DNA from 4 places in the Bradyrhizobium sp. CCBAU 65884 genome. Region 1 is predicted to be linked to each of the others. Evidence: predicted binding sites of a transcription regulator. Region 1 holds the regulator's gene; each other region holds the start of a gene.
The links. Region 1 encodes LexA, which represses DNA repair genes until DNA is damaged. Its sites were predicted from a motif close to TGTTCNNNNTGTGTTCNG; they were not measured.
Positions count from the first base shown of each region.

Region 2: ruvC (crossover junction endodeoxyribonuclease RuvC) is a predicted target of LexA. The motif match lies at 4,583-4,600, and genes of this name have one in related genera.
Region 3: XI03_RS20020 (DUF3072 domain-containing protein) is a predicted target of LexA. The motif match lies at 5,149-5,166, and genes of this name have one in related genera.
Region 4: XI03_RS18165 (ribonuclease T2) is a predicted target of LexA. The motif match lies at 5,423-5,440, and genes of this name have one in related genera.

Region 1 covers NZ_LBJU01000114.1:102,472-110,182, reverse strand. Annotated here, with positions in the region: gene XI03_RS16905 (ComEC/Rec2 family competence protein) at 1-766, shown strand, start outside; gene XI03_RS16900 (GAF domain-containing protein) at 776-1,717, opposite strand; gene XI03_RS16895 (hypothetical protein) at 1,934-2,368, opposite strand; gene lexA (transcriptional repressor LexA) at 2,943-3,644, opposite strand; gene XI03_RS16885 (molybdopterin molybdotransferase MoeA) at 3,821-5,032, opposite strand; gene XI03_RS16880 (hypothetical protein) at 5,261-5,467, opposite strand; gene XI03_RS16875 (HAD-IA family hydrolase) at 5,637-6,260, opposite strand; gene XI03_RS16870 (alpha-hydroxy acid oxidase) at 6,275-7,408, opposite strand.
Region 2 covers NZ_LBJU01000124.1:65,984-73,694, forward strand. Annotated here, with positions in the region: gene XI03_RS25250 (nuclear transport factor 2 family protein) at 1-343, opposite strand, end outside; gene ybgC (tol-pal system-associated acyl-CoA thioesterase) at 437-886, opposite strand; gene XI03_RS25260 (metallophosphoesterase) at 956-1,876, opposite strand; gene ruvB (Holliday junction branch migration DNA helicase RuvB) at 2,006-3,040, opposite strand; gene ruvA (Holliday junction branch migration protein RuvA) at 3,190-3,807, opposite strand; gene ruvC (crossover junction endodeoxyribonuclease RuvC) at 4,025-4,552, opposite strand; gene XI03_RS25280 (YebC/PmpR family DNA-binding transcriptional regulator) at 4,788-5,534, opposite strand; gene XI03_RS25285 (methyl-accepting chemotaxis protein) at 5,745-7,490, shown strand; gene XI03_RS25290 (methyl-accepting chemotaxis protein) at 7,669-7,711, shown strand, end outside.
Region 3 covers NZ_LBJU01000118.1:105,588-113,298, forward strand. Annotated here, with positions in the region: gene XI03_RS19985 (HAMP domain-containing protein) at 1-1,977, shown strand, start outside; gene XI03_RS19990 (HWE histidine kinase domain-containing protein) at 1,992-3,479, shown strand; gene XI03_RS19995 (hypothetical protein) at 3,577-3,798, opposite strand; gene XI03_RS20000 (hypothetical protein) at 3,941-4,198, shown strand; gene XI03_RS20005 (hypothetical protein) at 4,294-4,542, shown strand; gene XI03_RS20010 (hypothetical protein) at 4,650-4,847, opposite strand; gene XI03_RS20015 (hypothetical protein) at 4,866-5,087, opposite strand; gene XI03_RS20020 (DUF3072 domain-containing protein) at 5,203-5,397, shown strand; gene XI03_RS20025 (DUF6496 domain-containing protein) at 5,477-5,779, shown strand; gene XI03_RS20030 (hypothetical protein) at 5,792-6,154, opposite strand; gene XI03_RS20035 (Do family serine endopeptidase) at 6,431-7,711, opposite strand, start outside.
Region 4 covers NZ_LBJU01000116.1:65,394-73,104, reverse strand. Annotated here, with positions in the region: gene pgsA (CDP-diacylglycerol--glycerol-3-phosphate 3-phosphatidyltransferase) at 1-44, opposite strand, end outside; gene uvrC (excinuclease ABC subunit UvrC) at 142-2,196, opposite strand; gene XI03_RS18180 (outer membrane protein) at 2,446-3,069, shown strand; gene XI03_RS18175 (cold-shock protein) at 3,184-3,399, opposite strand; gene XI03_RS18170 (23S rRNA (adenine(2030)-N(6))-methyltransferase RlmJ) at 3,668-4,528, opposite strand; gene XI03_RS18165 (ribonuclease T2) at 4,684-5,376, opposite strand; gene XI03_RS18160 (hypothetical protein) at 5,508-5,969, opposite strand; gene XI03_RS18155 (hypothetical protein) at 6,155-6,454, shown strand; gene XI03_RS18150 (DUF3617 domain-containing protein) at 6,500-7,030, shown strand; gene XI03_RS18145 (ATP-binding protein) at 7,097-7,711, opposite strand, start outside.

The DNA.
Region 1 (7,711 bases):
GCTCGACGGCGTGTTCTGGTGGCTGATGGGGATCGGCATCGACTGGATGGTCGCGGTCTCGCGCTGGGTGGCGGCATTGCCGGGCGCGGTCGGTCGCATCCCGGCGTTCGGCATCGCGCCGCTGATCGCAGCGAGCCTGGGAGTCATCGTGATGGGCCTGCTGCGTACGCCGTTGCGCTGGGGCGGTGCCGTCGTGCTGCTGGTTTCCATCGGCTGGGGGCTGTCGGTGCGCCAGCCCGATATCCTGATTGCCGGGGACGGCGCGAGCGTCGCGGTGCGGGGCGGCGACGGGCGTTTGCATCTGATCAGGGCAGGCAAGGACAATTTCGTGCTGAGGGAGTGGTTGGCTGCCGACGCCGATCCGCGCGATGCCGGCAGTAGCGCGCTGGCGAGCGGCATATCGTGCGACGAGTCGGGCTGCGTAACGCCGCTCGCAGACGGACGGCTGGTCGCGCTGGCCTCGCGCATCGACGCGTTGGCGGACGATTGCAACCGGGCTGCACTGGTGGTGACGTCGAGGCCCGCGCCGCGCGATTGTGCGGCGATGGTGGTGGATCGGCAGCGGCTCGCTCGCCAGGGCGCGCTGGCATTGACCCAGCGTGGCGACGGCTTTTCGGTTCAGGCGGTGAGGGCAAGAGGCACGAACCGCCCGTGGTTACCGGCCGGTGCGGGCGAAGGTGACTTCGACGGCAGCCTTGCGCAGAAGGCGGCTCCCCGCAGCCGCGACGCAACGCCATCGGAGACCGACTTGCAGGCCGACGATTGACGCCATCGATTACAGATACCAGGCCAGCACGGCTTCGAGCTTTGCCTTGCCGATGACCGGCAGGGCCACCATTCGGCTCAGCCCGGCTGCGCAGGCCTCAGAGCCCGCGATCGAGCCGTCATGAGTGAGATCGTCGTTGAGCGCGGGCATGCCGGCGGCCCAGGCGCCGCCGATGCTGCCTTCGCCCCTGGCAATGGAATTGGCGGCATAGCGGGCGGCAAGGTCGGTCTGCGCGCTGCAATCGCCGGCGCGAAAGACCAGCGCCGAACGGGCCTCGTTCGGGACCCAGATCTCGAAGCGTCGCGCAATCGGCGTTGCCTGCGCGGAGAGGAAAGTCAGGACCCAGGTTTGGTCGGTGCCGGTTCGGTAGGGCACGCCGACACCCAGATTGATCCCGACCTTGGCTGCGTCCTCCCAGCGCAGGAAGCTCTTGGCGTCGTGCAGGTCCTTGATGATCAGCGGCAGGCCCGCCTTCCAGGTGCGTCCGGGAAGTCCGAAGCCGCGAGGAAATTTAGTGTGGCGCGAGTTGAATTCGAACATGTCCGCCGCGCCGTAATAGCCGTCGACGAGGCCCATCTCGTGGGAGAGATCAGGATCGTTGTGCCAGAGTTCGATCGCGCCGACATGCGCCTCGTCGTCGCCGCAGAACAGCACCATCACGGCTTGCAGAAATTCGCCTGCAAACACCGGCACCGCCACGCCGCAGGTGAGGCCGGCGGCGACGGCCTGATCGGTCCGCTTGAAATAGGAGTTGGCGAATTTCGTGAGGATGACGGGATGGCCGCAGGCCCAGGCCTTGCCCGGAAGCCCCTCGTCATATCCGAAGTGCAGCTCTTCGCTGACGGCCTTGAACGCGGACAGCCCTTCATCGTAAAGGCCGCCGCCGAATTCCAGCCGCATGCGCGTCCGGTCAGGCACCCAGAGTTCAACAACGCGAATAAAGGTTTTCATCGAGCGTGTCCGCCGCCTCAAACCACGACAGCATCGGTCATTTGGCTGCGGAGCGGAGGTTCAAAATTCAGGCAGGACGGCCCAAACTTCGTGCGGCGACGAGGTGCGGCGGCGCTCGCCGATCGAATTTCGTGAAACACAAACCCACCGGGCTCGCCGGCATCGGCCGGCGACGGCATTTCAATCCTGGCCCCGGACCCGCCGGGCCGGAGGGCGTCAGCCGATCGGCAGTCGCGTGACCGTCGGGCGACTGTCGGCGATGATCTGCGGCTTGTGCTCGCGCTCGCCGATCGGTTGAGTCACCGGCAGTTGCAGCACGGTTGCGCGCTGGCCCTCGACGAGCTGCGTCACCAGCACGGATTTGCCGTCCGGGAATTCGATCGCATCATGATGGCGATCGGGAATATGCGGATCGATCTTGCCGAACTTGCCGACGCGGGAGTTGACGGTGCGCGTCCAGATCCAGCGGTTGTCGTAACGGACGTTATCGGCGAAGGCGAGCTCCGTTCCCGGCAGCAGGCAGACCGCGACGGAGAGATCGGCTTCGGAGGCGAAGCCGCGCGTCGAGGTGCCGCGGAATGTTGTCGTGACGATCGTCTCGCCGACTTCTGCGGGGCGCGTCGCGACGGCATGCAGGCTGTAGTCACACATCGGGTGCTCCTCTATGCAGAGATAGCGACCCGCACCCCTTTCGGAGGCGCAGGCCCCTACCAGAGTGGAAGCACGTGACGGTCTGCTTGGTTGTAGGCAAATCTGCGGCTGGGATCCGCGAGCCCCGATCACATTATCTTTTCCATCTTTTCCGAATTCGATAGGAACAAAGTCGGCTTCCGTGCATTTGGCAGGCGCGCGTCAACGACCGGCGAAACCAGCCAGCCCGAGTATCGTCAGCTCGGCTGCGTGCGCGCTGCATTGCGGTCGTTGCGGATTTTCTGGATCACGGCCGTGTCCTAGCCGACATGATGATGCGACATGATGCGACCAGCGTTGCTGCGGCTGCGCTCAAACGATCTGGCGCAGTTGGGCTGTCCCCCTCGAACTCGCAAGGCCCGCGAAGCGATGTTGCTTCGCGCGGCCTGCCGAGGATGTCGCGAAAGGGGGAGGGGCCGGACAATCTGTGCAGAACCAGAAAGACTATCCAGCCGGAGCGGACCATCAATCCGCTCCAATCTCTGATCGGCGATGCCGACCGAAGGCGCGCGCGAGGCGCTGAAGACTTCCGGTATCAGTACTTGCGGTAAAGCCCGATCAGCTTGCCCTGAATCTTCACGCGGTTCGGCGGCAGGATGCGCACCTCGTAAGCGGCATTGGCGGGCTCCAGCGCGATCGAGGCGCCGCGGCGGCGGAAGCGCTTGAGCGTGGCTTCTTCGTCGTCGATCAGCGCCACCACGATGTCGCCGGTATCGGCGCTCTCGTTGCGCTGGATCAGCGCCATGTCGCCGTCGAGGATGCCGGCCTCGACCATGGAATCGCCGCGCACTTCGAGCGCGTAATGCTCGCCGGAGCCGAGCATGTCCGGAGGCACGCTGATGGTGTGGCTGCGGGTCTGCAACGCCTCGATCGGGGTGCCGGCCGCGATGCGACCCATCACGGGCACCGCAACGGGCCGCTCGCCCTCGTCCGCGGACGGGCTGGAGCTCGCGCGTAGCTTGCCGAGATTGCCCTCGATGACGCTTGGCGTGAAGCCGCGTCGGTTGCCGGCGGCAGCCTGGAGCTCCGGCAGTTTGATCACTTCGATGGCCCGGGCGCGGTTGGGCAGGCGGCGGATGAAGCCGCGCTCCTCGAGTGCGGTGATCAGGCGGTGGATGCCTGACTTCGAGCGCAGGTCGAGCGCATCCTTCATCTCGTCGAAGGACGGCGGCACGCCGCTTTCCTTCAAGCGTTCGCTGATGAACCGCAGAAGCTCGTATTGTTTGCGCGTTAACATCTCGACCAAAGTCCCCCGGTTGATGTCGTTCGATTCCGAGACGATGAGTTCAGCGATAAGCCGCTACATCCTCGAAACAAATCATGAACGGACACTATATGTTCGATACATGTTCCGCAACTGCTTAATTTACCGTGAACAGAGCGAAACTCGCGGAATGCGTGTGGCCGCGCAGTTCAGACGGGGAGCCGCAGCACTTCGCAGGGGCTGCCGGCCTCGGCCTTTGGCGCAAGCGGTGCGCGCACGAGAAGTACCTGTGCTGCAGCAAGATTCGCAAGCAGAGAGGAGTCTTGATGGCTGACGGGAAGGGCGACGAGCGTGCCGTCGTCGCGCAGCTCCAGGCGCGCGCGCAGATAATCCTGGCGCTGGTCATTGGCGCCGAGATCGCGGCCCAGCACGGCGCGCTCGCGATGGTGATGAATCACCGAACGGCCTGCCAGCGCGCGAATCAGCGGCACCATGAACAGGAAGGCGCACACGTAGGACGACACGGGATTGCCGGGCAGGCCAATGACGCCCATCGTCCCTAAGCGTCCGTGCATCATCGGCTTGCCGGGCCGCATCGCGATCTTCCAGAACGCCAACGCGATGCCTTCGTCCTTCAGCGCCTGCTGGACCAGATCGTGGTCGCCGACCGATGCGCCCCCGGTCGTGACCAGGACGTCGGCGCCGCTTTCGCGCGCGCGGCGGATGCCGGCGGTGGTGGCCTCCAGCGTATCGGCGGCAACACCGAGGTCGATGGTCTCGGCGCCCTCGCTGCGGGCGAGCGCGTGCAGGGCATAGCCGTTGGAATAGACGATCTGGCCGTGCCCGGGCGTCGCGCCCGGCATCACCAGTTCATCGCCGGTGGCGAGGATCGCGACCTTCGGACGACGGCAGACGGCGAGTTGCGGGTGATTCATTCCAGCGGCGAGGGCGAGATCGCGCTCTGTCAGACGGGTTCCCTTGCGCAGGAGGACGTCACCCTCGCGGAAATCAACGCCGGCGGGGCGGATGTGCCGACCCACGATCGCGGCTTCCTTGATCGTTACGTGCTTGCCCTCGGCGATCGTGTCCTCCTGGATCACGACTGCGTCGGCGCCGTCGGGAACGACGCCGCCGGTGAAGATCCGCACGGCTTCGCCGGCGCCGACCCTTTCCGTGAACGGACGGCCCGCTGCGACCTCACCGATCATCGTCAGCCTGGAATCGATCGTTGCCGCATCGGCCGCGCGCACGGCGTAGCCGTCCATCGCCGACATCGCCTGGGGCGGTTGGGTGCGCCGCGCAGCGACGTCCTGCGCGAGCACGCGATGGTAGGCTTCGTCGAGTGAAACCATCTCTGCAGGCAGCGGCTCTGCACCCGCCAGCACCGCAGCAAGGGCGTCGGAAACCGGCATCAAGGCCACGGCGAAACTCCTGCTCGGCACGTTCGGACGAAATGTTCCGACAGTCTTCTAGCCGAGCGCGGGGGCAGAGGCAAAAATGCGGAGCGGGCACGATTTATCTTGCCGCTTTCCGGCCCTGGATCGAAGGCAGGCTCAGGCTTGGCGTGGCATGATCCAGAGAATGAGGCCGATCGGCAGGAGGGTGGCCATGGCGAGGACGAGAATGATGAGTGCCACGGCCGGCATCGCTCAACTCCCGCTCGGCCGGTCCGGCCCGTCGTCCAGCGCGACGTCGGGAGCCTTCGGCCCTTGATCCTTGTCGGGTAGCGGATCGGCCTGGGATTTCAGGTCGGCGGCCTTGCTGATCAGCTTGGCGGAAAGGTCAGAATCCGAGGTGGTTCTTGCGAATTCAAGCAGGAGAGAGGCTTGCTTGGTGAGATAGGTTTTGCCCAGCACGTCCATAAGTCCGGTGTAGAAGTCCCAACGGACTCAAGAGTCCGGAAGGGGCCATTCCGTTCCCGGAACTCCGTACAAAAATGCACAAAGCGCTCTGGTTCCTCATTTTGGGCAAAATTGGCTCCGGGAGGGCTGCCCGACGTTGGCGCCTCCCGATGAGCGGAGATCGTCAGATGCCCAATGCCTTCAAGGCGTTCTCGACGTCGCGCGGCGACGTCACATGCACCGCCGTCAGCCCGCGCGACCGCGCGCCTTCGATGTTCTCGGCGAGGTCGTCGAAGAACACGATACGTGCTGCGGGCACGCCGATCGCGGCGACGACATGGTCGAAGGCTTCCGCGTCGGGTTTGCGCAGGCCGATGCTGGACGACAGATACAGCGCGCGGAAATGGCCGAGCAGTTCGCCATATTCCTTCGAGAAATAGTCAACATGCGGCCGGTTGGTGTTGGAGAAGGCATAGAGCGGCATCTGTTTCGCCGCGCGCGGCAGCAGCTCGGCGATATCAGGCATCTCGCCGGCGAAGATCGCGTTCCAGCCTTCCAGGAACTGGGCGTCCGAAATGCCGATGCCGAGCGAAGCACGCAGCGAAGCGAAATAGTCCTCGTCGCTGATCTTGCCGACCTCGTGCAGCCGGTAAGCCTCGTCACGCACATAGCGCGCGACGATGGCCTCGGGCTGGCAGCCGGCATGTCCCGCCCAGCAGGCGATCGCCTTGGAGAAGTCGATGTCGAGCACCACGCGCCCGAGATCGAACAGCAGCGCATCCGCGCTGCCGGGAGAGAGCGATGTCATTGCGTCCTTTTCACTCAGTATCGATACGGATCGTGGTCGAACAGCGGGAATGCGCTGAACACGCTCGGTGCGTTGGTGGCGGTCGCCGGATGCAGGCAGGATTTGTCGACCTCGGCAAATGACGTGGCGCCCAAAAGGCCGAGGCAGCGCAGCACCTCGTCCTCCAGCAGCTCCAGCATCCGCGCGACGCCGGCCTCGCCAGCCGCCGCCAGCGCCCAGCATTGCAGCCGGCCGATCCCGACCATGTCCGCGCCCGCCGCGATCGCCTTGACGATGTCGGTGCCGCGACAGATGCCGCCATCGACCATGATCTTGGCGCGGCCCTTCACGGCCTCGACGATCTCGGGCAGCACATGCATGGCGCCGCGGCCATGGTCGAGCTGGCGGCCGCCATGGTTGGAGACGTAGATCCATTCGACGCCGTGATCGACCGCGATCTGGGCGTCCTCGGCGGTGGCGATGCCCTTCAGGATCAGCGGAATCCTGAACTTGTCCTTGATCATCTTCACGGTCCGCCACTCCAGGCCCTTCTGGAAATCGCCGCCGGTGGCACGCAGGCGGCTCTCGCGAACGTAGCGCTTGGCGATGTCACGCTCACGACGGCTGTAATGGGCGGTGTCGACGGTCAGGCAGAAGCCGGCATAGGCGTTCTTCTCGGCCCGGCTGACGACATCCGCGACAAAGGCATCGTCGCCGCGGACATAGAGCTGATAGAGCCGCAGCGCATCCGGCGCGGCTTCGGCGGTCTGCTCCAGGCCTGGCTCGGACACCGAGCTCAGCATGTGCGCCGCGCCGAAGGTGCCGGCAGCCCGCGCGACGCTCGCCGCGCCATCCGGGTCGAAGATCTCGAGCGCGCCGACGGGGGCGAGCACCACCGGCAGGCGCATTTTGCGGCCGAACTGCTGAATCGAGCCGTCGACCTTTCGGACGTCGCGCAGCACCCGCGGCCGGAAGGCGATCTCGTCCAGCGCCATGCGGTTGCGGCGCATCGTTGTTTCGGTCTCGGCGGCTCCGACGATGTAGTCCCAGGCGTTCTGGTTGAGGTTGGCCCGCGCTTTCCGAATGAATTCGTGCAGGTTTTGGAACGGCTCGTTGCTGGCGCCGAGCTCGACGTTCCGTTCCGGCCGGATCCGGGGTGCTTCGTTCATTGTTATCCTCCCGAGAATTTGAAGCCTTGTGTCATCGCCTAACCCGTCCAGCGTTCCAAAACCATCCTAAAATGGCATGGCTGCGCGGCGTGGACGGGCGCACCGATTCCCCCTTTAGGTCCCTTTGGGGGCGGGCCAGTCCTGCAACGTTGCCAAAAGTTTAGGCCCGAACGAAGCGATTTTTGCGGTGTACCGGTCGGCGGTGCATCCCGGCCTTGAAGAAACCAGAATGGTATTGTGAGAAGTGGACTGGATCGCCAATTGCATGGCGCCTCCCAAGTGTGCTTCCCAGGTCTCGAGAGA
Region 2 (7,711 bases), on a different contig from region 1:
GGCCGTGCTCGTCGAACTCCCACTGCTCATTGCCGTAGGAGCGATACCACTGGCCGCTCGCGTCGTGCCATTCGTACTGGAAGCGCACGGCGATGCGGCTCTCGTCGAAGGCCCAGAGGTCCTTGATCAGGCGGTAGTCCTGCTCCTTCTCCCATTTGCGGGTGAGGAACGCGACGATGGCCTCGCGGCCCTGCAAGACCTCTGAGCGATTGCGCCAGCGGCTGTCCTCGGTATAGGCGAGCGAGACCCGCACCGGGTCGCGTGAATTCCAGGCGTCCTCGGCCATGCGGGCCTTTTGCGCGGCGGTCTCACGGGTGAAGGGCGGAAGCGGCGGGCGCGACATGATGGCCTCATCGGTTGGTCGAGGCCGCAATCTATCGCCGCGACTGGTGGAGTCGATAGGCCATCACAAATCGGGCGATCACTTATCGGGCGATCAGGAAATCAGATCGGCCTTCATCAACGCGCGGATCGATTTCGGGATCGGCTGGGCGCGGCCGCCGCTGATGAAGGCGACGCGCACCTCGGCCTTCACCAGAACCTCCTCGCCGCGACGCACTTCCTGCGCCAGCATGATCGAGGCGCCCTTCACCGCAACAGGCCAGGTCACGACGTCGAGCACGTCGTCCATCCGAGCGGGTTTCAGGAAATCCAGATGCATCGAGCGCACCACGAAGGCAAAGCCGGCACCTTCGGTCTCCACCTGGTCGAACAGCGCCTGCTGCTCGGCGCCCATCAGCCGGAGGTGATTGGTGCGGCCGCGCTCCATGTAGCGCAGATAATTGGCGTGATAGACGATGCCGGAGAAATCCGTGTCCTCGTAATAGACGCGGACCTGCATGTGGTGGCGGCCGTCGCGGATCTCGCCGTCGAGATGAGCTGTCACGTCGCGAGCCTCTTCGCTTGTCGCTAACCGCCCCGTTTTGCGCAAAAACGGCCGGACGCGCAAGCGCAGCTAGGACACGGCGAGCCCTGTCCTTCCCAGCGTCACCTCGACGATCTCGGGCGGCACGCCGACGCGGATCGGCATGATGCTGCAACCGAGGCCACCGGAGACAATGAGGTCGCATTTCAGCCGGAAGTGGCCATAGGCGAGGCGCAGGCCGTTCTTGGGCGAAACCGCCGGCGACCAGCCAAGCAGGCGAACCTGGCCGCCATGGGTATGACCGGACAGTTGCAGCGCGACGCGCCCGGGTACGAGCGGCGCGATGTTGGGCTCGTGCGCGAGCAGGATGACCGGCGCATCGTCGGTGACCTTCGCCAGCGTGGCGTTAAGATCGTCGGCGCCGAAGCGGCCGATGCTGCGGAAGCGCCGCGCCGGCAGGAAGGCCAGCTGATCGCCGAGCCCCGCAAGCCAGAACGGGCGGCCGTCCTTGGTGAGGCGCACCACGTCATTCTCGTAGACGGGGATGCCGGCCGTCTCCAGCGCGCGATGGGCGATCGTCGGCCCATACCCTGCCTGCTGCACCGTCCTGTCGTCCCAATAATCGTGGTTGCCCATCACGGCATGGACGCCGAGCGGCGCCTTCAGGCGGGCCAGCACCCTCGCCCATTCGCGCGACGGGATGAGGCGCGTGACCTGGTGCACGCCGGCGACATAGTCGCCGAGCAGCACGACGAGGTCGGCCTTCAGCGCGTTGGTGCGGTCGACGATCGACTCGATCCGCTCCAGCGACATCCAGGGATCGCAGGCATGAATATCGGCGATGGCGGCGATCTTCAGCGGAAGATCCGCCGGCCATTGCCGCGGCGTCGGATGATAGCGGGTGACGCGGAGCCGCAGCACCGGCTCGATGCCGACGCCATAGGCGGCGGTCGAGACGCCGAGGGCGGACAGACCGCCGATGGAACGGATGAGATGACGGCGCGTGATCATGAAGACCCGATCGTAATGCGCCTTGTTGATGCGGTCCGATTGGAGCGGAATTGGGGTGCGTTCGTGCAGAACGTCTGCACGAGATTACCAGAAATTCATGATAGAAGGAGCGCGCTGCATTGGCGCAGCTCAGTCGTCGCTCTCGTCCGTGCCGAACAGGCCGAATTGTGCCGCCGCATCGCGCGAGGGCTCGGCGATGCCGAGATGGCGGAAGGCATGCGAGGTGAGCAGACGGCCGCGCGGGGTGCGCTGGAGATAGCCGCACTGGATCAGATAGGGCTCGATGATGTCCTCGATCGCATCGCGCGGTTCAGACAGTGCAGCAGCCATGGTCTCGACCCCGACCGGGCCGCCGCCATAGTTCATCGCGATGGTCGTGAGGTAGCGACGGTCCATCGCGTCGAGGCCCGCGGCATCGACCTCGAGCGCGCTCAGGGCGTGGTCGGCGATCTTGCGGTCGATCTTGTCGGCATCGGCCGCCGAGGCGAAATCGCGCACGCGGCGGAGCAGGCGGCCGGCGATACGCGGCGTGCCGCGAGCGCGGCGCGCGATCTCGTTGGCGCCGTCCGCGCTCATGCCGACATTGAGCACCCGTGCCCCGCGGGTGACGATGCTTTCGAGTTCCTCGATGGTGTAGAAGTTGAGCCGCACCGGAATGCCGAAACGATCGCGCAACGGATTGGTGAGCAGGCCGGCGCGCGTGGTGGCGCCGACCAGGGTGAATTTCGACAGCTCGATCTTCACCGAGCGCGCCGCCGGGCCCTCGCCGATGATGAGGTCGAGCTGAAAGTCCTCCATCGCGGGATAGAGCACCTCTTCCACCGCCGGGCTCAGGCGGTGGATCTCGTCGATGAAGAGCACGTCGCGCTCTTCGAGATTGGTGAGTAGAGCTGCGAGATCGCCGGCCTTGGCGATGACGGGACCCGACGTGGCACGAAAGCCGACGCCGAGCTCCTTGGCCACGATCTGCGCCAGCGTGGTCTTGCCCAGGCCCGGGGGACCTACGAACAGGACGTGATCCAGCGCCTCGCCGCGCTTGCGCGCCGCCTCGATGAAAATGGAGAGGTTCTTGCGCGCCTGCTGCTGGCCGACGAAATCGGACAGCGATTGCGGGCGTAGCGCGGTGTCGCCGACATCGTCGCTGCGGCGCTCGGGCGAGACCATGCGGTTGGCCTTGGGATCGCTCACTCAGCGAACTCCTCGTAGGGTGGGCAAAGGCGCGCTTCGCGCCGTGCCCACCATGTCTCCGATCGGTTGAAAGATGGTGGGCACGCTGCGCTTTGCCCACCCTACGAGACCGACCATTGCCGCGCTCACTTCGCCAGTTCCTTCAGGCCGAGGCGAATGAGCTGCGCCGTCTCGGCATTCTCGCCCGCGCTGCGCGACGCGGATGCAATGGCGGCGGCCGCCTGCGGCTGGCCATAGCCGAGATTGACCAGCGCCGAGATCGCGTCCGCCACCGGGCGCGGTGCCCGCTGGTCGTCGACGGCGCCGGCAAGATGCACCACAGCCGGATCGACATTGGCGAAAGCCGGCGCCTTGTCCTTTAATTCGGTAACGATGCGCTCGGCGACCTTGGGGCCGACCCCGGGCGTGCGCGCCACCGCGGCCTTGTCGCGCAGCGCAATGGCGTTGGCGAGATCGGACGGCGCCAGCGTGCCGAGCACGGCGAGCGCGACTTTTGCGCCGACGCCCTGCACGGTCTGGAGCAGGCGAAACCATTCGCGCTCCTGGTCGGTGCGGAAGCCGAACAGTTTTATCTGGTCCTCGCGGACATAGGTCTCGATCGACAGCACGGCGGCCTCGCCCGGCTTGGGCAGATGTTGCAGCGTGCGCGCCGAGCAATGCACCTGATAACCGACCCCGCCGACGTCGAGGAGCACATAATCCTCGCCGTAGGAATCGATCAGGCCCTTGAGCTTGCCGATCATCGCTGCGCACCCACTGCTTGAAGGACGCGCGGCAATGTCGGTGCGTTCCCTCCCCCCTTGTGGGGGAGGGTCAGGGAGGGGGGTGCCACACGGGGATTCTCTCGAGAGCGCGAGGACGGCGTGCCCGGCTCATCAACGACGGCAACACTGCTGCTGCGGCTACCCCCCTCCCCAGCCCTCCCCCACAAGGGGGGAGGGAGCTGTTCGAGCGTGCAACTCATAACCCCGCCACCTTCAGCCTGAGCGCGGTGCTCTGGCGGTGATGGGCGTGGGTGATGGCGATGGCGAGCGCGTCGGCGGCGTCGGCGGACGGCGGCTCGGCCTTGGGCAGCAATATCTTCAGCATCATCGCGATCTGTTGCTTGTCGGCATGGCCGGCGCCGACCACGGTCTTCTTGACCTGGTTCGGCGCGTATTCGGCGACAGAGATACCGAACATCGCGGGCGCCAGCATGGCGACGCCGCGGGCCTGGCCGAGTTTCAGCGTCGCAACGCCGTCCTTGTTGACGAAGGTCTGCTCGACCGCGGCTTCCATCGGCTGATGGTTCGCGAGCACGGCCGCGAGCCCCTCGTGGATCGCGAGTAGCCGGCGCGCCAGCGGCAAATCGTCCGGCGGTTCCACCGAACCGCAGGCGACATAGATCAGGCGATTGCCCTCGGCCTCGATCACGCCCCAGCCGGTGCGGCGGAGGCCAGGGTCGATGCCGATGATGCGAACGGGGCCACGAATCGGGAGCGCAGTCATGGGCCAGTGATAGCGGCTGGCTGCCGTGGGGGAAACAGAAACAGAACGGAAGTAACAGGGGAAGTGGCGTCTGGTGCCCCGGGCGCGACGCAGCGCAAAGCGGTGCGGCGCTGAACCGGGGCCCATTTTGCCACCGATGCTTAGAGAACGATGGGTCCCGGCTCTGCGCAGCAGCGCACCGGACGATGCTTCGCATCGCCGGGGACGCTGCAGCGCGTCCGGGACACGGTGAACTTCAGCCGCCCATCTTCGCGACCAGCGCGTCTGACACCTCGAAATTGGCGTAGACGTGCTGGACGTCGTCGTGCTCGTTCAGCAGATCCATCAGCTTGAGCAGCTTCTCGCCGGTCTCGTCGTCGACCGCGACCGTGTTCTGCGGCTTCCAGATCAGCGCGGCCTTGCGCGGCTCGCCGAACTTGGCCTCCAGCGCCTTGGCGACGTCGCGATAGCCCTCGGTCGAGGCATAGATCTCGTGACCGGCTTCGCCGGAGACGACGTCGTCGGCGCCGGCCTCGATCGCGGCATCGAGCACGGCATCGTCGGAGGCCACGCTGCGGTCGTATTCGATGATTCCGGTGCGATCGAACATGAAGGACACCGAGCCGGTTTCGCCGAGATTGCCGCCCGACTTGGTGAAGAAGGAGCGGATGTCGGAGGCGGCGCGGTTGCGGTTGTCGGTCAGCGCCTCGACGATGACGGCGACGCCGCCGGGGCCATAGCCCTCGTAGCGGATCTCGTCATAGTTCTCGCCCTCATTGCCGAGCGCCTTCTTGACGGCGCGCTCGATATTGTCCTTCGGCATGTTCTCCTGGCGCGCCGCGATGATGGCGGCGCGCAGGCGGGGGTTCATGTTGGGGTCGGGCGTGCCCAGCTTGGCCGCGACGGTGATTTCCCGCGCCAGCTTGCCGAACAGCTTCGACTTCTGGGCATCCTGCCGCCCCTTGCGGTGCATGATGTTCTTGAATTGGGAATGTCCGGCCATGCGTGGTCTCTCGGGGGTCTCTTGGAAGCGTACGCCAATGAGGGTGGGAAACGCGGCCTTATAGGCCGCCAACCCACCGGAATGAAAGGGTCTCGGATACCTTAAGGTAACACCGTACAGGCCCCTGCCTAGAGGTGAGGCATCGTTAACCCTGACTTCATTCCAGCCTGCGAAAATAACCTCCGAGCGTCCCCCGACAAGAGAGACCTGATGGCATTCGGACTATTTCGGAAGCGTCTGCCGGATATGGCCGCGCCGGTGGCAGCCGCAGAGGCCGCGCCGCCGGTGACCCAGTCCGAGCCCGCCCCAGCCGAAGGTGATTCGGCACGGGAGATCCTGGAATTACTGGAACTCGAGCTCGGCGCGATGATCCGCCAGCTCGAGCGCGCCGCCAATTCGGTGGCGGGCGGCGCCGAAGCGACCGCATCGACGCTTGCCGCCATCCGCGACCGCACCGACGCCCTGACCGGCCGGACCAATGCCGCGCAATCGACCGCCTCGACCTTCGCCCATGCCGCCGACAAGTTCACCCAGTCCGCGCTGGGGATCGGAGCGCAGGTTCGCGAGGCCGGCAAGCTCGCCGACGAGGCCAGCGCCGCGGCGCAGGAAGCCCGCGCCAATGTCGATCGCCTGCGCGAATCCTCCGCCGCCATCGGCAATGTCGTCAACCTGATCGCGCAGATCGCGCGGCAGACGACGCTGCTCGCGCTCAACTCGACGATCGAGGCCGCACGCGCAGGCGCTGCCGGAAAAGGCTTTGCGGTCGTCGCAACCGAGGTCAAGGCCCTCGCGGTGCAGACGCAAGGGGCGACGGAAGAGATTACGAAGAAGATCGACGCGCTGCAGCGCGACGCCGCCGGCTCTGCCGATGCCGTGCACCGCATTTCGCAGGCGATCGAGGCGATCCGCCCGGTCTTCGAGACCGTCAACGGCGCGGTCGCCGAACAGAACGCCACCACCAGCGAAGTTTCCGGCAACGCCGCCAGCGCCTCGGAGTTCATCGTCTCGGTCGGCGAGAGCGCAGCCGAGATCGATGCCGCGACCAAGGCCGCCGAGAGCCACGGCGAGAACGTCGCCAGTGCCGGCAAAGCCGTCACCACCTTCGCACAGAAGCTGAAATCGCGCTGCGCCGTGCTGCTCCGCCAGAGCGAGCACGACGACCGCCGCAAGACCGAACGGCTGCCCTGCCATCTCAAGTTCGAGAGCCCGCGCGGCGTGATGCCGGTCTATGAAATCTCGATGGACGGCGTGCTGATCGGCGGCGCGGATGCAGGCCGGCTTGCACCGCAAGCGATGATCGAAGGCACCCTCGAAGCCGTCGGCGCCTGCCGCCTGCGCGTGGTCGAGCAATCCAAGGCCGGTGCCCGCGCGCAATTCGCCAGCCCCAATGCCGAGCTCCGCGAAAAAATCGAGGACAGGCTCTGGGCGATCCACGAAGAGAACACGGAGTTCGTCACCCGCGCCATGGAAGCGGGCAACGCGCTGACCCAGATCTTCGAGCAGGCCGTTGCCCGCGGCGAAGTCAGAATCGACGACCTGTTCGACACCGACTACGCCGAAATCGCCGGGACCAATCCGCAGCAATACCGCACGAAATATCTCGACTGGGCCGACCGCGCGCTGCCGCCGTTCCAGGAGGTCTTTCTGGCCAAGGACCAGCGCTTGGCGTTCTGCGCCATGGTCGACCGCAACGGCTTCCTGCCGGTGCACAACAAGATCTATTCGCACCCGCAGCGGCCGGGCGACGTCGCCTGGAACACAGCCAATAGTCGCAACCGCAGGATATTCAACGACCCGGCGGGGTTGGCGGCCGCACGCAACCTGCGCTCGTACCTGGTGCAGAGCTATGCGCGCGACATGGGCAATGGGAATACGGTGATGATGCGCGAGATCGACGTTCCGATCCGCGTGCAGGGCCGGCACTGGGGTGGATTCCGCACGGCCTACAAGCTCTAGATCCTGGTCCGAAAAAATGTCCCGCAATTTTTCGAGCGGAATAGAGAAATAAGGCGCGAATTGCGCCTGAGTGCACGCTCAGGCAAGACGCCGACCGCGAATCATCCTTTTAAACTGAATTGGAATGGGAATGCCGCCGTGAGCCGGGGTGCGGCTCTGACTGGAGGACTCATCGAACATGTCCGTCGTACAACTTGCAGTCATGGACACCGGCTCCAATC
Region 3 (7,711 bases), on a different contig from region 1:
CTGATCCTGGGGCAGCAGCTCACCGACAATCCGGACGGCAACCTCTCGGCCAAACAGGTCGAATTCGCCCGCACCATCCACGGCGCCGGCACCGATCTGCTCAATCTCATCAGCGACATCCTGGATCTATCCAAGATCGAATCCGGCACGGTGACGGTCGACGCCGAGGAAATCCTCACCGCGAACCTGCTGGAGACCGTCGGACGGCCGTTCCGGCACGAGGCGGACAACCGCAATCTCTCGTTCAAGATCGACGTCGATCCGAACCTCCCACGCAGCATCGTCACCGACTCCAAGCGCCTGCAACAGGTCCTGAAAAACCTGCTCTCCAACGCTTTCAAGTTCACCGCCGAAGGCGAGGTGCGCCTGAATGTCACCGCCGCGGTCAGCGGCTGGGGAACCGATCATCCGGTGCTGAATTCCGCGCCGGCGGTGATCGCGCTCGAAGTGTCCGACACCGGCATCGGCATTCCCGTGGAGAAACAGAAGCTGATCTTCGAGGCGTTCCAGCAGGCCGATGCCGGCACCAGCCGGAAATATGGCGGCACCGGCCTTGGGCTTGCGATCAGTCGCGAATTGGCAAGCCTGCTCGGCGGCGAAATTCATCTGCGCAGCTCGCCGGGCAAAGGCTCGTCGTTCACGCTGTATCTGCCGCTCAAATATTCCGGCCCGACGCTCGCACCGCGCGCCGCACCCGCGCCGCAGCAAAACAATCAGCCGCCTGCGCTGCAGCCCGCCGCCGCGCCGGAGCAGCAGCGCGTCATCGAGCAGCTTCCCGACGACCGGCTCAACCTCGAGCCTGGCGACAGCATCCTTCTGATCGTCGAGGACGACCCGCATTACGCGCGTGTACTGGTCGACCTCGCGCGCGACAAGGGATTCAAGGTCCTGGTCGCCGCCCGCGGTGCGGAGGCGCTGGAGCTTGCCAAGCAATACCAGCCGAGAGCAGTCTCGCTCGACGTGTTCCTGCCCGATATGCTCGGCTGGACCGTGCTGAGCCAGCTCAAGCACAATCCGCTGACCCGCCACATCCCCGTGCAGATCATCACGCTCGACGAGGACCGCCAGCATGCGCTGGCGCGTGGCGCGTTCTCCTTCGTCAACAAGCCGACGACGACCGAGGGCGTCTCGGCCGCGCTGACGCAGATCAAGGAGTATGCACGGCCGCGGCGCAAGCGGCTCCTGATCGTCGAGGACAACGAGGCGGAGCAGCTTTCGATCCGCGAGCTGCTGCACCACGACGACATCGAGATCGTGACGACGGACACCGGCGCCGGCGCGCTCTCGACGCTGCGGGAGGCGCCCTGCGATTGCGTGGTGCTCGACCTCAGGCTGCCCGACATGAGCGGTTTCGAGGTGCTGGACCAGATCCGCAACGACGAGGCGCTGTCCAACGTCCCGGTCGTCGTCTTCACCGGCCGCGAGCTTTCGGCGGAGGAGGATGCGGAACTCCACACCATGGCGCGCAGCATCGTGGTCAAGGGCGTGGAATCGCCGGAGCGCCTGCTCGACGAGACCGCATTGTTCCTGCACCGCGTGATCACGGAGCTTCCGGTCGAGAAGCAGCGCATGCTGGAGAAGCTGAACAGTTCCGACGAGGATTTGATCGGCAAGACCGCGCTGCTCGTCGACGACGACGCCCGCAACATCTTCGCGCTGTCGAGCGTGCTGGAACGGCGCGGCATGAAGGTGCTGACCGCCACGACCGGCCGTGAAGCCGTCACCCTGGTCGAATCCAATCCTGAGATCGCCATCGTTCTGATGGACATCATGATGCCGCAGATGGATGGCTACCAGACCATCGGCGTCATTCGCGAAAACCAGGCCTTCGCCCGCCTTCCGATCATCGCGCTGACCGCCAAGGCGATGAAGGGTGACCGGGAAAAATGCCTGGAGGCCGGCGCGTCCGACTATCTCGCCAAACCCGTCAACACCGATCAATTGCTGCTTGCGATCCGCATGTGGCTGCACCGATGAGTTTGGATCCGCGAATGGACCACGAAAAGGTCAACATCCTCCTCGTCGACGACCAGCCGGCCAAGCTGCTCGCCTATGAGGTGATCCTGAAGGAACTCGGCGAGAACCTCGTGGTCGCTTCGTCCGGACGCGAGGCGCTGGAGGTGCTGCTCAAGACCGAGATCGCGGTGATCCTGGTCGACGTCTGCATGCCCGAGCTCGACGGCTTCGAGCTTGCCGCGATGATCCGCGAGCATCCGCGCTTCCAGAAGACCGCGATGATCTTCATCTCCGCCATCCAGGTCAGCGACATCGACCGGCTGCGCGGCTACGAGATGGGGGCGGTCGACTACGTGCCGGTCCCGGTCGTGCCGGAGGTGCTGCGCGCCAAGATCAAGGTGTTTGCCGAGCTCTACCGCAAGACCCGCGAGCTGGAACGGCTGAATCAGGAGCTCGAGGATCGCGTCCGCGCACGCACGGCGGAACTGGAGAACTCCACCGCGAAGCTGCGCGAAAGCGAGCAGCGGCGCAGCATGGCCATCGCGGCCGGCAAGATGGGTTCCTGGGATTGGGACTGGATCAGCGGCGACTGGATGTGGGACGAGGGGCAATATCGCATCTTTGGCGTCGGCCCGGAGAGCTTCGAGGTCAATCCGGCCAACGTCCAGGCGCTGTTGCATCCCGACGACGTCGATCAGTTGCGCAAGGCGATCGCCGAATTCAACAAGGGCACGCGTGCCTATGAGACCGAGTTCCGCATTGTGCGGCCCGACGGCGAGGTGCGCTGGTGCGTCGGCACGGCGGCCGCGACGGTCGACGACAGCGGTCGCGTCGTGCGCGTGAGCGGTGTCACCGTGGACATCACCGAACGCAAGCGAGCCGAGGAACGGCAGAATTTGCTGGCGCGGGAAGTCGATCACCGCGCCAAGAATGCTCTGGCGCTGGCGCAGTCGATCGTCCGCCTCACCCGCGCCGACGAGGTCAAGGCCTATGTCAGCGCCGTCGAAGGACGCATCAATGCGCTGGCGCGCGTGCACACCATCCTGTCGCTGTCGAGCTGGCAGGGCGCGGAGCTCTCCAAGCTGATCGACGAGGAGCTTGCGCCCTATTCGCTCGGCGGCCAGATCATATTGGCGGGTCCGGAGGTCCAGTTGCTGCCGGCGACGGCCCAGACGCTGGCGCTCGCGCTGCACGAGCTCTTCACCAACTCGGCCAAGTATGGCGCACTCTCGACCAGGTCGGGACGGCTCACGATCGGCTGGCAGGTCGAGGACCAGCTGCTGACGCTGAGCTGGGAGGAATCCGGCGGTCCGCTCGTCATGACGCCGAAATCGCGCGGCTTCGGCACGCGGAGCCTGCTTGCGAGCGTCGAGTCCCAGCTCGGTGGACAGGCGCAATTCGATTGGCGAGCCGAAGGACTGTTGTGCCGCCTCAAGGTGCCGCTGACACGCAAGACGGCGACGGCCGCCCCCGGAAAATTCGACGCCCCCAGCTCAGCCGAATTGCAACGCGCCTCGGGCTAAAGCGCGATGCGATCAGGATGAAGCGTCATCGCGCTTTGGTTTGTTGTTTGAGCATGATCTTTTCGGAAAACCGCTGCGCACTTTTCCGGATCATGCTTTAGCCCGACGCCGCCATCCTGGTTTGCCGCGGCGGCCGCGCTTCCTCGGCGAGGCGTCCTTCGAGCCAGGCTTCCGTCTGAGCGAGGTCGCGTAGCGCCCTCGCGTAGCGGCGGGCCGCACTTCGCTCCGCACCGCGCGGCAGTTTGCGGGCCTTGCGCAGCATGTCCGCAGCCGCGTTGCGATAGGCCAGTGAGCGGTAAAGAAAGACTACCTTACCCATATCGAATGTTCCCGTTTTGCTGACGCTCATCCTCGCAGGCCCGGCATGAACGTCGGATGAAGCCGGTGATGACAATTCCTTCATGCGTTTGGAACCGGCGAATATGGCCCGCGTTTGCATGTCAGTTCGGGATGCGGTTCCCATGCGCGCAAAAAAGTCGTCGGACCTGATCTCTCCCACCGGCCTCATCAAGCTGATGACGCATGCGATGATGGGCGCAGCCCTCGGCCTCGCCTTCAGCCTCACGCTGATCCTGTCCAATCCCGCCGTCGCCAAGCTGCTCGATCACGGCGGAAGCCAGGCCGCAATCATCTTCGCCCTGACATTGGTGACGACATTCGCGATCGGCGCGACACTCACCGGCGTCGTGTTCATCCTCGCAGAGGACAAGCAATCTTGAAGCGTGCGGGCGGCCCGGCAGATGCGTTTGTCGGGAACTCCTTCGGCAAATGGCGGTTGGCTGCCTGCGTCAATTTAACTCAGGGAGTTCCCCGCATGACAACGGCAAAACTCGTTCTCACCGCAATGTTGGCCACCGGCCTCGCCGCCGCGCCGCTCGCCGCACAGGCCAAGTCGCACAAGGCCAAACACGGATCATCGATGTCGTCCTCGCAGACCACGGGCGCCAACACCAAGGCCTCGAAGGGCGCGGATCCTTCCGGCCAGGGCGGCTCCGGTCCCGGCTCGGACCAGGGCGGCACCATGACGAACAAGAGCAGCAAGGGCATGAGCAATACCAAGTGAGCTCAGGCCGACCATGACATCAAAAGCCCCGCGGCGACGTGGGGCTTTTTTTCTTGATGCGGGATCGGCAATCGAGCGCCACATCGTCGAGCGCCGGCGTCAGCTGGTTACGGGCGACGCGTTTCAGAGTTGAGCGGGCGGCTCGCAGCATTCGTCTTCACGAGCTGCGCCCGCTTGCGTCCGATCAGAAGTTGGGCCGCAGCATCGTCGAGCCCCGCACGCTGCAATTGCCGGATGGCCGAGCCTAATTCGAGAATCTCGGCGCGCAACCTCAAGATCCGGTAAGTGTCCGGGTCCTCCTCCACGGCGCCCCCCAAAAGGTTTCAGCGCCGCGTGCTCGCGCGCTCAGGACCGACGGCTGTCTTCACGAGACGAAGGCGCACCCGGTCGCGAACGTCAGGCAGGACATCGCCGCCGCCGGCAGCCTTCCATTCGCCGATCAGCAAATTGACCTTCCGGCGCAAATCCATCTGCGCCAGGGCTTGCTGGACGCAATCGCGGTCGCCGTTGATGAGATCGCGCACGGAGGCCTCGACGCCGGCCATCTCAACCCTCAAGGCGCTGATTTTACGTCGAATTTCATTAATTCTGTTGTCCATGGCTTGTTAGAACAAAATAAGAACATATAGTCAAGTCACGATTTCAGGACGGAGAAGCGACATGCAGGTTCAGGGCAAATACGACGCCAGGGTTTTCCTCGCCGAGCAGATGACACGGACGCAGGGGCTGAGGTTGAAACGGCTGAGCGAAGAAGCGTATCAGCCCGCGCAATATGCGCGCGATCTGTCCTTCAGCGAGGCCGCACGTCGTATCCAGGTGCTGGAAGCCGAGATCGAGCTGGCGAATTCCTTCTAGGCTGCGCCTGGAACACTGTCCGCGTCCTTCGGAACCATGCCCGTGTCGAATGGTTCTCCCCGGCCAAGGGAGAACATGCATGGCACGCAAGGCAAAGAAGCGCAGCTACTCGCGCAGCGCCGGCAGCGATGTCGAGAGCGAGATGCGCCGCTACAAGAAGGGCACCGCCAAGAGCGGTCGCAAAGGCCGTGGCGGACGTGTGAAGAGTCGCAAGCAGGCGATCGCGATCGGACTGTCGAAGGCACGCAAGAAGGGGAAGAAGGTCCCGAAGAAGGCCGCCAAGAAGACCTCCAAGAAGACGTCCAAGAAGACGTCCAAGAAGAGGACGACCAAGAAGAGGACAACCAAGAAATCGTCGAAGCGCAAATCCAGCAAGCGCTGACGTTGGCCTGTGTCAGATCATGCTGCCCGGCATGAAGCAGCGGATCGAAACGCCGAACGCGGTCTTCACCGGCCACACCATGGTGCGGCCGGCGCGGTTCGGCTCGGTGATGACGGCTTCGTCCGGCACCTCGATCCACTCGCCGTCGAGACGCACGCGATAATGCCCGTTATGCGACTCCCAGTCGGGATCGGCGACGGCAAAACCATCCGCATCCGAACAGCACGGACCAAGGTGGCTGCGCAGGCTGTCGAACCATGGCTTCAGGGGTGAGTCCGCGTAGCGGCCGTCGTCCCGCCCGAGAGCGTTTCCGCCCCAGAGCACGAATGGCGCCACGAGTAGCGCCCTCCTCAGCGAGAGCTTCAATCGATCCATGTCGGCACCGATCAAATGCGAACCAGCGGCCAGTTCCGGAAACCGGCGGCAAGTTCGAAGTTCCACGCTTGCAACTGGTCCCGGTGGCATCGTTGCCGCCGGCGACCTGCACGAGTCGGAACTTTGATGAGCGAACACGGCTTTTTCGGACGAACCGCGTCATCGTCGCTGCCGTTAACGAGAATGTTATCGATCGCCTCCCGGGAGTCCTGAAGGCGAACGAAAAAGGCGGCCGCGAGGGCCGCCTTTCTTGATCCATGCCGATCGGCGTTCGCCTCAGGCGAGTGGTACCGCGACGAAGCGGGTCGCCTGCGCGCTTCTGACCTGCAACAACACGCTGCGCTTGCCGGACGATTTGGCCTGCGCCAACTCGGAACGGACATCGCCGACATTGGCGACGGCCTTGCCGCCGACGTTGAGGATGACGTCGCCGGTCTGGATGCCGCGCTGCGCCGCCGGCCCTTGCGGATCGACTTCGGTGACGACAACGCCCTTCTGGCCAGCGCCCTGGACGTCACCGGCCGGAGCCAAAGCAAGACCGAGGCGCGGCGTGCCGGATCCCGGCTGGTCCTTGCCAACATCGGCCTTGGCCTGCCGTTCGTTCGGCAGTTCGCCGAGCGCGAGCGTCACCGTTTTGCTGTCGCCTTTGTGGAAGACGTCGAGCTTCACTGAGCTGCCAGGCGCAAGAGTCGCGATCGTGCGGGCGAGGTCGCGGGAGTCCTTGATCGCGGTGCCGTTGACGGCGGTGATGACATCGCCCGCCTCGATGCCGGCCTTGGCCGCCGGGCTGCCATCCTGCGGATTGTCGACGATCGCACCGCGCGCCTCCTTCAGTCCGAGGCTGTCGGCAATCTCGGCGGTGACCGGCTGCACTTGCACGCCGAGCCAGCCACGGGTCACCGCGCCCTTGTCCTTCAGCTGCGCGACGACGAGCTTTGCGGTCGAGGCCGGAATGTCGAAGCCGATGCCGACCGAGCCGCCGGAGGGCGAGAAGATCGCAGTGTTCACGCCGATCACGTTGCCGCTCATGTCGAAGGCCGGGCCGCCGGAATTGCCCTTGTTGATGGGCGCATCGATCTGGATGAAGTCGTCATAGGGGCCGTTGCCGATGTCGCGGCCACTGGCCGAGACGATGCCGGCAGTCACGGTGCCGCCGAGGCCGAAGGGGTTGCCGACCGCGACCACCCAGTCGCCGATGCGCGGCTTCTGGTCGGAGAATTTGACGAACGGGAAGTCCTTCTTGCCGTCGACCTTGATCAGCGCGAGATCGGTCTTCGGATCGGTGCCGACGACCTTGGCGGTGTAGCTCGTGCCGTCATCCATGGTCACCTGCACCGACTCGGCGTGGTCGACGACGTGGTTGTTGGTCACGGCATAGCCGTCGGCGGAGATGAAGAAGCCGGAGCCTTCGCCCGTGATCATCTGATGGCGCTGGCGCGGCATGCCGTTCATGCCGCCCGGGCCACGGAAGCCGAACTGCCGCGAGAACTGGTCGAACGGGGTGTCCTCGTCCTGATCCATCCGGTTCTGCTGCAGCATCGCGCTCTTGTCGTTGTC
Region 4 (7,711 bases), on a different contig from region 1:
GACATCGCGCGGCTGGTCGTCCCTCGTGTGGTGGCGATGTTCATCCGTCCTACCAATACCGCTGCTGCCTGAACGTCAACCGTCCCGCGCACCAAATGAGGTGCGGACACGACGATCATATGACTGCGGTCCCCCTTTAATTCATCCCGGCTGGGGATGGAAATACTCGAAAATCCTGCGCGCGCTCTCGGCACTGACCCCCGGAACCTTGCCGAGATCGGCGATCGAGGCCCGTTCGATCTCCTTCAGGGTTCCGAAATGATGCAGCAAGGCACGTTTGCGTGACGGGCCGATGCCCGGAATTTCCTGCAAACCAGCCTCGCGGATATCCTTCTTGCGCAGCTTGCGGTGGGAGCCGATGACGAAGCGGTGGGCCTCGTCGCGCAGCCGCTGGATGAAATAGAGCACGGGATCGCGCGGCTCCAGCTTGATCGCCTCACGCTCCGGCATGAACAGGGTCTCGCGGCCGGCATCCCGGTCCGGTCCCTTGGCGACCGACATCAGCGACACCTGGGTCAGGCCGAGATTTGCAAAGATCTCGCGCACGGCGTTGAGCTGGCCGCGGCCGCCGTCGATGATGACGAGATCGGGCCATTGCGGGAAATCGTCGTCCTTGGCTTTGGCCGCCCCTTCCTCGGGCGGATTGATCAGGCGCTTGAAGCGCCGCTCCAGCACCTCGCGCATCATGGCGAAGTCGTCGCCCGGCGTGATCCCTTCCGACTTGATGTTGAACTTGCGGTACTGGTTCTTCACGAAACCGTCGGGGCCGGCGACGATCATGGCGCCGACCGCATTGGTGCCCTGGATGTGGCTGTTGTCGTAGACCTCGATGCGCTTGGGCGAATGCGGCAGGCTCAGCGTCGTGGCGATGGCGTCGAGCAGGCGGCTTTGCGTGGCGGTGTCCGCGAGCTTGCGGCCGAGGGCCTCGCGCGCATTGGTCAGCGCGTGGGCGACGAGTTCCTTCTTCTCGCCGCGCTTGGGCGCGGCGACCTCGATCTTGTGGCCGGCCTTGATCGAGAGCGCATTGGCGAGCAGCTCGCTCTCCTCGATCTCGTGCGAGAGCAGGATGTTCCTCGGCGGCGGCTTGTCGTCGTAGAACTGGGCGAGGAAGGAGCCGAGCACCTCTTCGGGGGTGTACGTCTTCTCCGCGCGCGGAAAATAGGCCCGGTTGCCCCAGTTCTGGCCGGTGCGGAAGAAGAACACCTCGACGCAGGAGAAGCCGCCCTCCTGATGGATGGCGAACACGTCGGCTTCCTCGACGGTGCGCGGATTGATGCCCTGCTGCGACTGGATCGCCGACAAAGCGGCGAGGCGGTCACGGTAGAGTGCGGCGCGCTCGAACTCGAGCTCACCGGACGCCTTCTCCATCTCGCCCGCAAGCTCCTGCTTCACCGCATGGCTCTTGCCGGACAGGAAGTCGCTCGCCTCGCGCACCAGGGTCGTATAGCCGGGAAAGTCGATCTCGCGGGTGCAGGGGCCGGCGCAGCGGCGGATCTGGTAGAGCAGGCAGGGCCGGCTGCGGCTCTCGAAGAAGGAATCCGTGCAGGAGCGGATCAGGAAGGCGCGCTGCAGCGCCGTGATGGTGCGGTTGACCGCGCCGGCGGAGGCGAACGGACCGAAATAGCGCCCGGGCCGGCTCTGCGCGCCGCGATGTTTCAGGATCTGCGGCGCCCAATGGTCACCGGTGATCAGGATGTAGGGAAACGATTTGTCGTCGCGCAGCTGCACGTTGAAGCGCGGCCGCAGCTGCTTGATGAGGTTGGCTTCCAGCAGCAACGCCTCGGTCTCGGTGTTGGTCGAGACGATCTCCACGGTCACCGTGGCCGCGATCATGCGCAGGATGCGGGCCGGCTGTGGCGCATTCTGGCGGGCATAGTTGGAGAGGCGCTTTTTGACGTTCTTGGCCTTGCCGACATAGAGCACGTCGGCATTCGCATTGAGCATGCGATAGACGCCGGGCGAGGTCGGGGCGAGCCGGACCGCGCGCTCGATCGCCTCATGGCCGGACGCCAGCGGGCCTTCGCCGACGGCGCCGCTCTCTTCCAGGATATCGGGCAGCCGCGCATCGTCCTCGTCATCGCCGCCGCTGGTGGCGGGATCGAGATCCGGAGGCGTCTCGGCTGGGACGTCCGGCGCGGTGCCACGCACGGGTTTGGGCGCGCGGTCGTCCGGATTGTCGGTGGAATCGTGAACCATGGAGCGAATTTAGGCGCTGGGGGTGCCGATTTGAAGTTCCGGCCGTGCGGCACGCACAGGATGGCGGCGCAGTTCCCGGTAACGCTTGCTTAAGCCTGTTAACAGCGCGGTAACCCGGCTTAACAGCCCTTTAACTTAAAACTCTCGATAAATCTTACGCGAAAAGGTCGTGGTTCCGTAACCATGCGGTTTGCCTGGCGCGGCGGCGCGGGCGCCGCACCGGTGACGGCAGTTGCGTTGGAGTGTGTGATGAAGAGGCTCGTTGTGGGCGCAGCCGCGTTGGTTGCCGCCGGCTGGACAGCTTCGGCGGAGGCCGCCGACATGAATTACGGTCAGCGCGCGCCCTATACCGTCAACCAGCCGCTCAACGCGTATAGCTGGGCAGGCCCCTATCTCGGCGGCAACATTGGCTATGAATGGGGCTCGGTGGACAACAACCCCTCGAAGCCGTCGGGCTTCGTCGGCGGCGTGCAGGCCGGTTACAACTTCCAGAATGGCCCGTTTGTGTTCGGCGTCGAGGGCGACATCCAGGCCGCCGGTGCCGACGATACCTTCGCACCGTGGAAATTCTCCAATCCGTGGTTCGGCACCCTGCGCGGCCGCGCCGGCTATGCCTTCAGCAACGTGCTGTTCTATGGCACCGCCGGCCTCGCCTTCGGCGAGCTGCGTGCGCAGACCTTCGGCTGGACGGAATCGCACACCACCGCCGGCTGGACCATCGGCGCCGGTGCGGAAGTCGGTCTGGCCCCCAACTGGAGCGCCAAGCTGGAATATCTCTACATCGATCTGTCGACGACACAGTTCGCAATTACAGGGGTGTCAAACGGCTATAGCGCCAGCGTTGTGCGCGCAGGCGTGAACTATCGTTTCTGATAGCTGAAGAAGAAAATACCGGACCACAACCTCCCGGCCGCTCGCGGCCGGGAATTTTTTGCGCCAGGTATTCTTTGCGCCAAGTATTGCGCCGAATGTTGTGCGTCAGGCCCGCTAGGACAGGATGACCAGATTGACCGCCTTCGGTCCCTTCCCCTTCTTGTCGGGTTCGACTTCGAAAGTAATACGCTGTCCTTCCGCAAGGTCCTTCAGTCCGGCTCGCTCCACAGCAGTAATATGTACGAATACGTCGCGGCCGCCGTCGTCAGGCTTGATGAAACCGTAGCCGCGTTCGCCGTTGAAAAACTTGACCGTTCCCGTCATGGCCATCGGGAAACTCCCCCTCATTGCTCCTCCGCCGCGACGCAGACTCACGTCACGGCATGACCGGGCGTTACGAAGCCCGGGAGCTGGCCATCCTTGGGCGGACCGCTGGCGGTCCGGCCGGATCTTTCTTAGGCCTTCACTCCGCCGCAACCATTCGCGGAAGCGGAACGTAAAGCCAGTCACGGAAACAGCATAATACGGTTCTCTGCAGATTGACTACCGCTCCTGCATATTTTTCCCAAGAATGCCGGAGTGTTACGGCTTCTTGGCTCTAGGGCTTGGGCACCTCCAATCGGAATCTGGCAGCACCACCTTGGCCGAGCGGCATTTCCAGCTCGGGCAGGATCGTCTTGAGCTCGCCCTGCAGCGTGTAGGGCGGATTGACGATCAGGAGCCCGGTGGAGGCGAGAGCCCCGCCATCGAGCTGAGGCGCGACGCTGAACTCGAGGCGCAGACAATTTCCCGGCGGCTTTGCTGCAGCTGCGAGCCGCGCCACCGTTTGGACCAGTGTGTCGGTGGCGCGCCGGTTCTTGGCGGGATACCAAATGACGTAGATGCCGGTCGGCCATTTCGCGAAGGCGGTGGAGAAGGCTTCGCCCAGCCGCTCGAACTCGTCCTTGGCCTCGAAGGGCGGATCGATCAGCACGAGGCCGCGCCGCTCCTTCGGCGGCACGAAGGCCGGCAGCGCCACCCAGCCGTCGAGGTCGACCACGCGCGCCTGTTCGTCGCGGCGCAGCACGGCGATCAGCGCTTTCCGCGCCTTCGGCTCGAGCTCGCAGGCGACGAGTCGGTCTTGCGGCCGGAGCAGGCCGCGCGCAATCAACGGCGAGCCCGGATAGGCTTTGAGCTCACCCTTCGGATTGAAGGCGCGGACGACATCGAGATAGGGTTGTACCAGCGCCAGGGTCTCGTTCGACAGGCGTGCCTGCATCAGCCGCGCGATGCCGGTCAGCCATTCGCCGCCCCGGCGCGCCTCGTCGCTGTCGAGATCGTAGAGGCCGGCGCCGGCATGGGTGTCGATGACGCGGAACGCCCCCGGCTTGTCCTGCAGATAGGTGATGATGCGCGCCAGCACGATGTGCTTGATGACATCGGCGAAGTTGCCGGCGTGGAAGGCGTGACGGTAATTCATGGCGGAGAGTTACGACATCGCGCGATGAAAGTAACTGCCGTCATTCTCCGGGGCGGTGCGCAGCACCGAGCCCGGAATCCATTTCGCCACCGGCTATGCGGGACAATGGATTCTTCGCGCTTCGCGGCCCCGGAATGACGGTCTGAGAAGTCGGCCTATCCACCCCTGATCGGCGGCATGGTGACCTGGTCGCGGCGGCAGGTGCGGCGTTCGATCTCGTCGCAAGCGCGGAATTGCAGGTCCTTGCTGAGGCAGATACGGACCTCGGACAGCCGCGTCCGGTTGCAGGTGACCGAGACGGCGGCATTGCTCAGTCCCGGATTGGCCTTGATGAAGGCTTCCTCGACCTCCGCCGGCGCCACGGACTTGGCCTGCGGCAAATCGAGATATTCGGTCGGGATCTTGATCGCAGCGCGCGCCTTGCGGATCGTCTCGAAATAACTGCGGCCCTCGAGGCCCGAGCAGGTGCCGTGCTTATCCCATTCGTTAAAGATCAGGCCCGGCGCCGGCATCAAATCGAGCATCGAGGAGACGATGCTGCGGTTCAGGCGCGGTGCGGGCCGCTGGCAATATTCCGGGAAGCCGTTCTCATATTGCGGCCACAGCCCATGCACCACGAAGGCGTAGGGCCGACCGCTGCACTGGATCTGCGAGCGGCCGCCACGCTCAGCCGCCTCCTCGCAGAACGAGGGCGACCACGATAGCGACAGCACATAGAAGTCGAATTCGCCGGGCGCGTTCTGCCGCTTGTCCTGGGCGTTTGCGCTGCCGGCGAGCAAGGCCAGTCCGGCGGCAAGGGTCAGGGAGATCACGAGACGGGAAAACAAATGCAATCTGGAATGAAACATGGCGACGCCCCTCAACTAGACTGTGCGAGGAAGCCTAGCAGGCGATGGGAACATTTCAAGAACAAAATTCGGGCGGCCGCCGTTCGGCGCCTCGAGCGACCAATCAGGGCTTCCTAATCAGGGCTTCCCGATCAGGGCTTGGCGGCGCGGCAGGCCGGATTGTAGGCCCAGTTGCGGTCGAGCCCGACCACGCACCATTCGACGCCGTTGCCATAGCCGGCGAAGCCGCCATCCTCGATGATCGAGAAGTGCACCTTGCGCACCTTGCCGTCATTGAGCATGGCCTCGCCGGTGCAATAGCGGCGCGGAATGTTGTCGGACTGCCAGGGCCGGAATGCGGTCTCGCGAACGGCGGAGAAGCCGGTGATCCTCAACGAGGAATTCCAGAACGTGCTTTCCTTTTCCCAGAACTGGGTGGCGATGGTCGGCAGCGCCCTGTCGCAATCGGCGACGGCGCCGTCATAGCGCGGTCCGCTCAGCCAGAAGTTCAGCTCCAGCGGATTGGCGGCCCTGGCCTCACCGAGCGACATCGCTCCGAACATGAGGCCGAGCACAGCGGCATAGCGGAGCAATTTCAGGAGGGGGGCGCGCATGGTCAATCCGGACAGCTAAAGTCTTGCGAAGGTTGGACGGTGCCGCGAAGGCCGGGGGAGGTCAAGTGCAGCGCGGCAACACTTCGCCAGGAGTTGACCACAACTTCGTGGTTGGCAGGGCTTGGGTTCTTTCCACTTTCCTTCCGGCACCGTAAACTGGAGACCAGCCAATTGGAGTGACGGGAATGCGAATCATTGCGGCCGCGGGTCTTCTCGCCAGCCTGGTTGTCTCGGGTCTGATGGCGAGCCAGTCGGCGCGCGCCGATTATGTGCCGCCGTTCAAGGGCAACGACACCGGCGGCATCATCGCCTATTCGATGGCCACCCAGGTCGACGCCCGGCAGGCCGCGGTCGATCACTGCGCGCGCTATGGCAAGGTCGTGAAATTCCTGGCGGTGCAGGCCTATGAGGGCGGTTACATCTCGTTCTCCTGCCGCTGGGTGCCGTATGGCGCCGCCGACCAGCCGATCCGCACGCTCTACTGAGGCGCTGTCGTAACGCCGCACTCTCTCAGCCGGGAGCCTTTTCACATGACGCGCAAACTCGCTTTGCTCGGCTCGGCCCTTTGCCTCGTGGTTTCGGCAGGCGGTGCCTTTGCCGACGACCTGCCGGTGCGCAAGGCCGGTCTTTGGGAGATGAAGCTGGTCACGAGCGGCTCGCCCGTGCCCGAGATGACCATGCAGCACTGCACCGACGAGACCGTCGACAAGGAGATGAGCAACAACGTCTCCCCGATGGCCAAGCAGATTTGCGCCAAGCAGGAGATCAAGAAGACCGCGACCGGCTATGTCAGCGATTCCGAGTGCAGCGTCGCCGGCGTCAGCACGACCTCGCATGCCGAGATCACGGGCGATTTCAACTCGGCCTATACGGTGAAGACCTCCTCGCACGCACAAGGCGGTGTCGCCGGCGCTGCGGGACGCGATACCACCATGACGCTGCAAGCCAAATGGCTTGGGGCCTGCAAACCGGACCAGAAGCCCGGCGACATCGTGATGCCCGGCGGCTTCAAGATGAACGTGCGCGACATGGATAAGCTGAAGGCGCTGCTGCCGAAGTAGGTAAGCGTTGCCCCGAAACCGGTGCGCTCCCTCGCCCCGTTCTTACGGGGAGAGGTGAGGCTGCAGCTACACCGGTATCCGCACGCTGGCCCTCAATCCCCCCATCGGACTGTCGCCGAGGGTGATGTCGCCGCCATGCGAGCGGGCGATGTCGCGGGCGATGGCAAGGCCAAGGCCCGTGCCGCCTTCATCCTGGTTGCGGGCGTTGTCGAGCCGCAGGAACGGCTTGAACACTTCTTCGCGCAAATGCGCGGGAATGCCGGGGCCGTCGTCGTCGATCGTCACGGTCAAATAACGGTGATCGCGCTGGCCGGTGATGGCGATGGCCTTGCCGTAGCGCGCCGCGTTGGTGACGAGATTGGCGAGGCAGCGTTTGAACGAGGCCGGCTTCACCGTCACGACGGGCAGGCCGTGGAAGGCGACGGTCGCGGTGTGACCGTGGCGCTCGGCGTCGCCGCGCAGCTCCTCGAGCGCCTGCGCCATGTCGGTCGGCTGCGACTGCTCGCCGGAATCGCCGCGGGCGAAGGCGAGGTAATCCTCCAGCATCATCGACATTTCGTCGACGTCCTTGCGCATGCCCTCGAGCTCGGGGCTGTCGCCGATCAGCGCCAGCTCCAGCTTGAAGCGGGTCAGGATGGTGCGCAGATCGTGACTGACGCCGGCGAGCATCGCGGTGCGCTG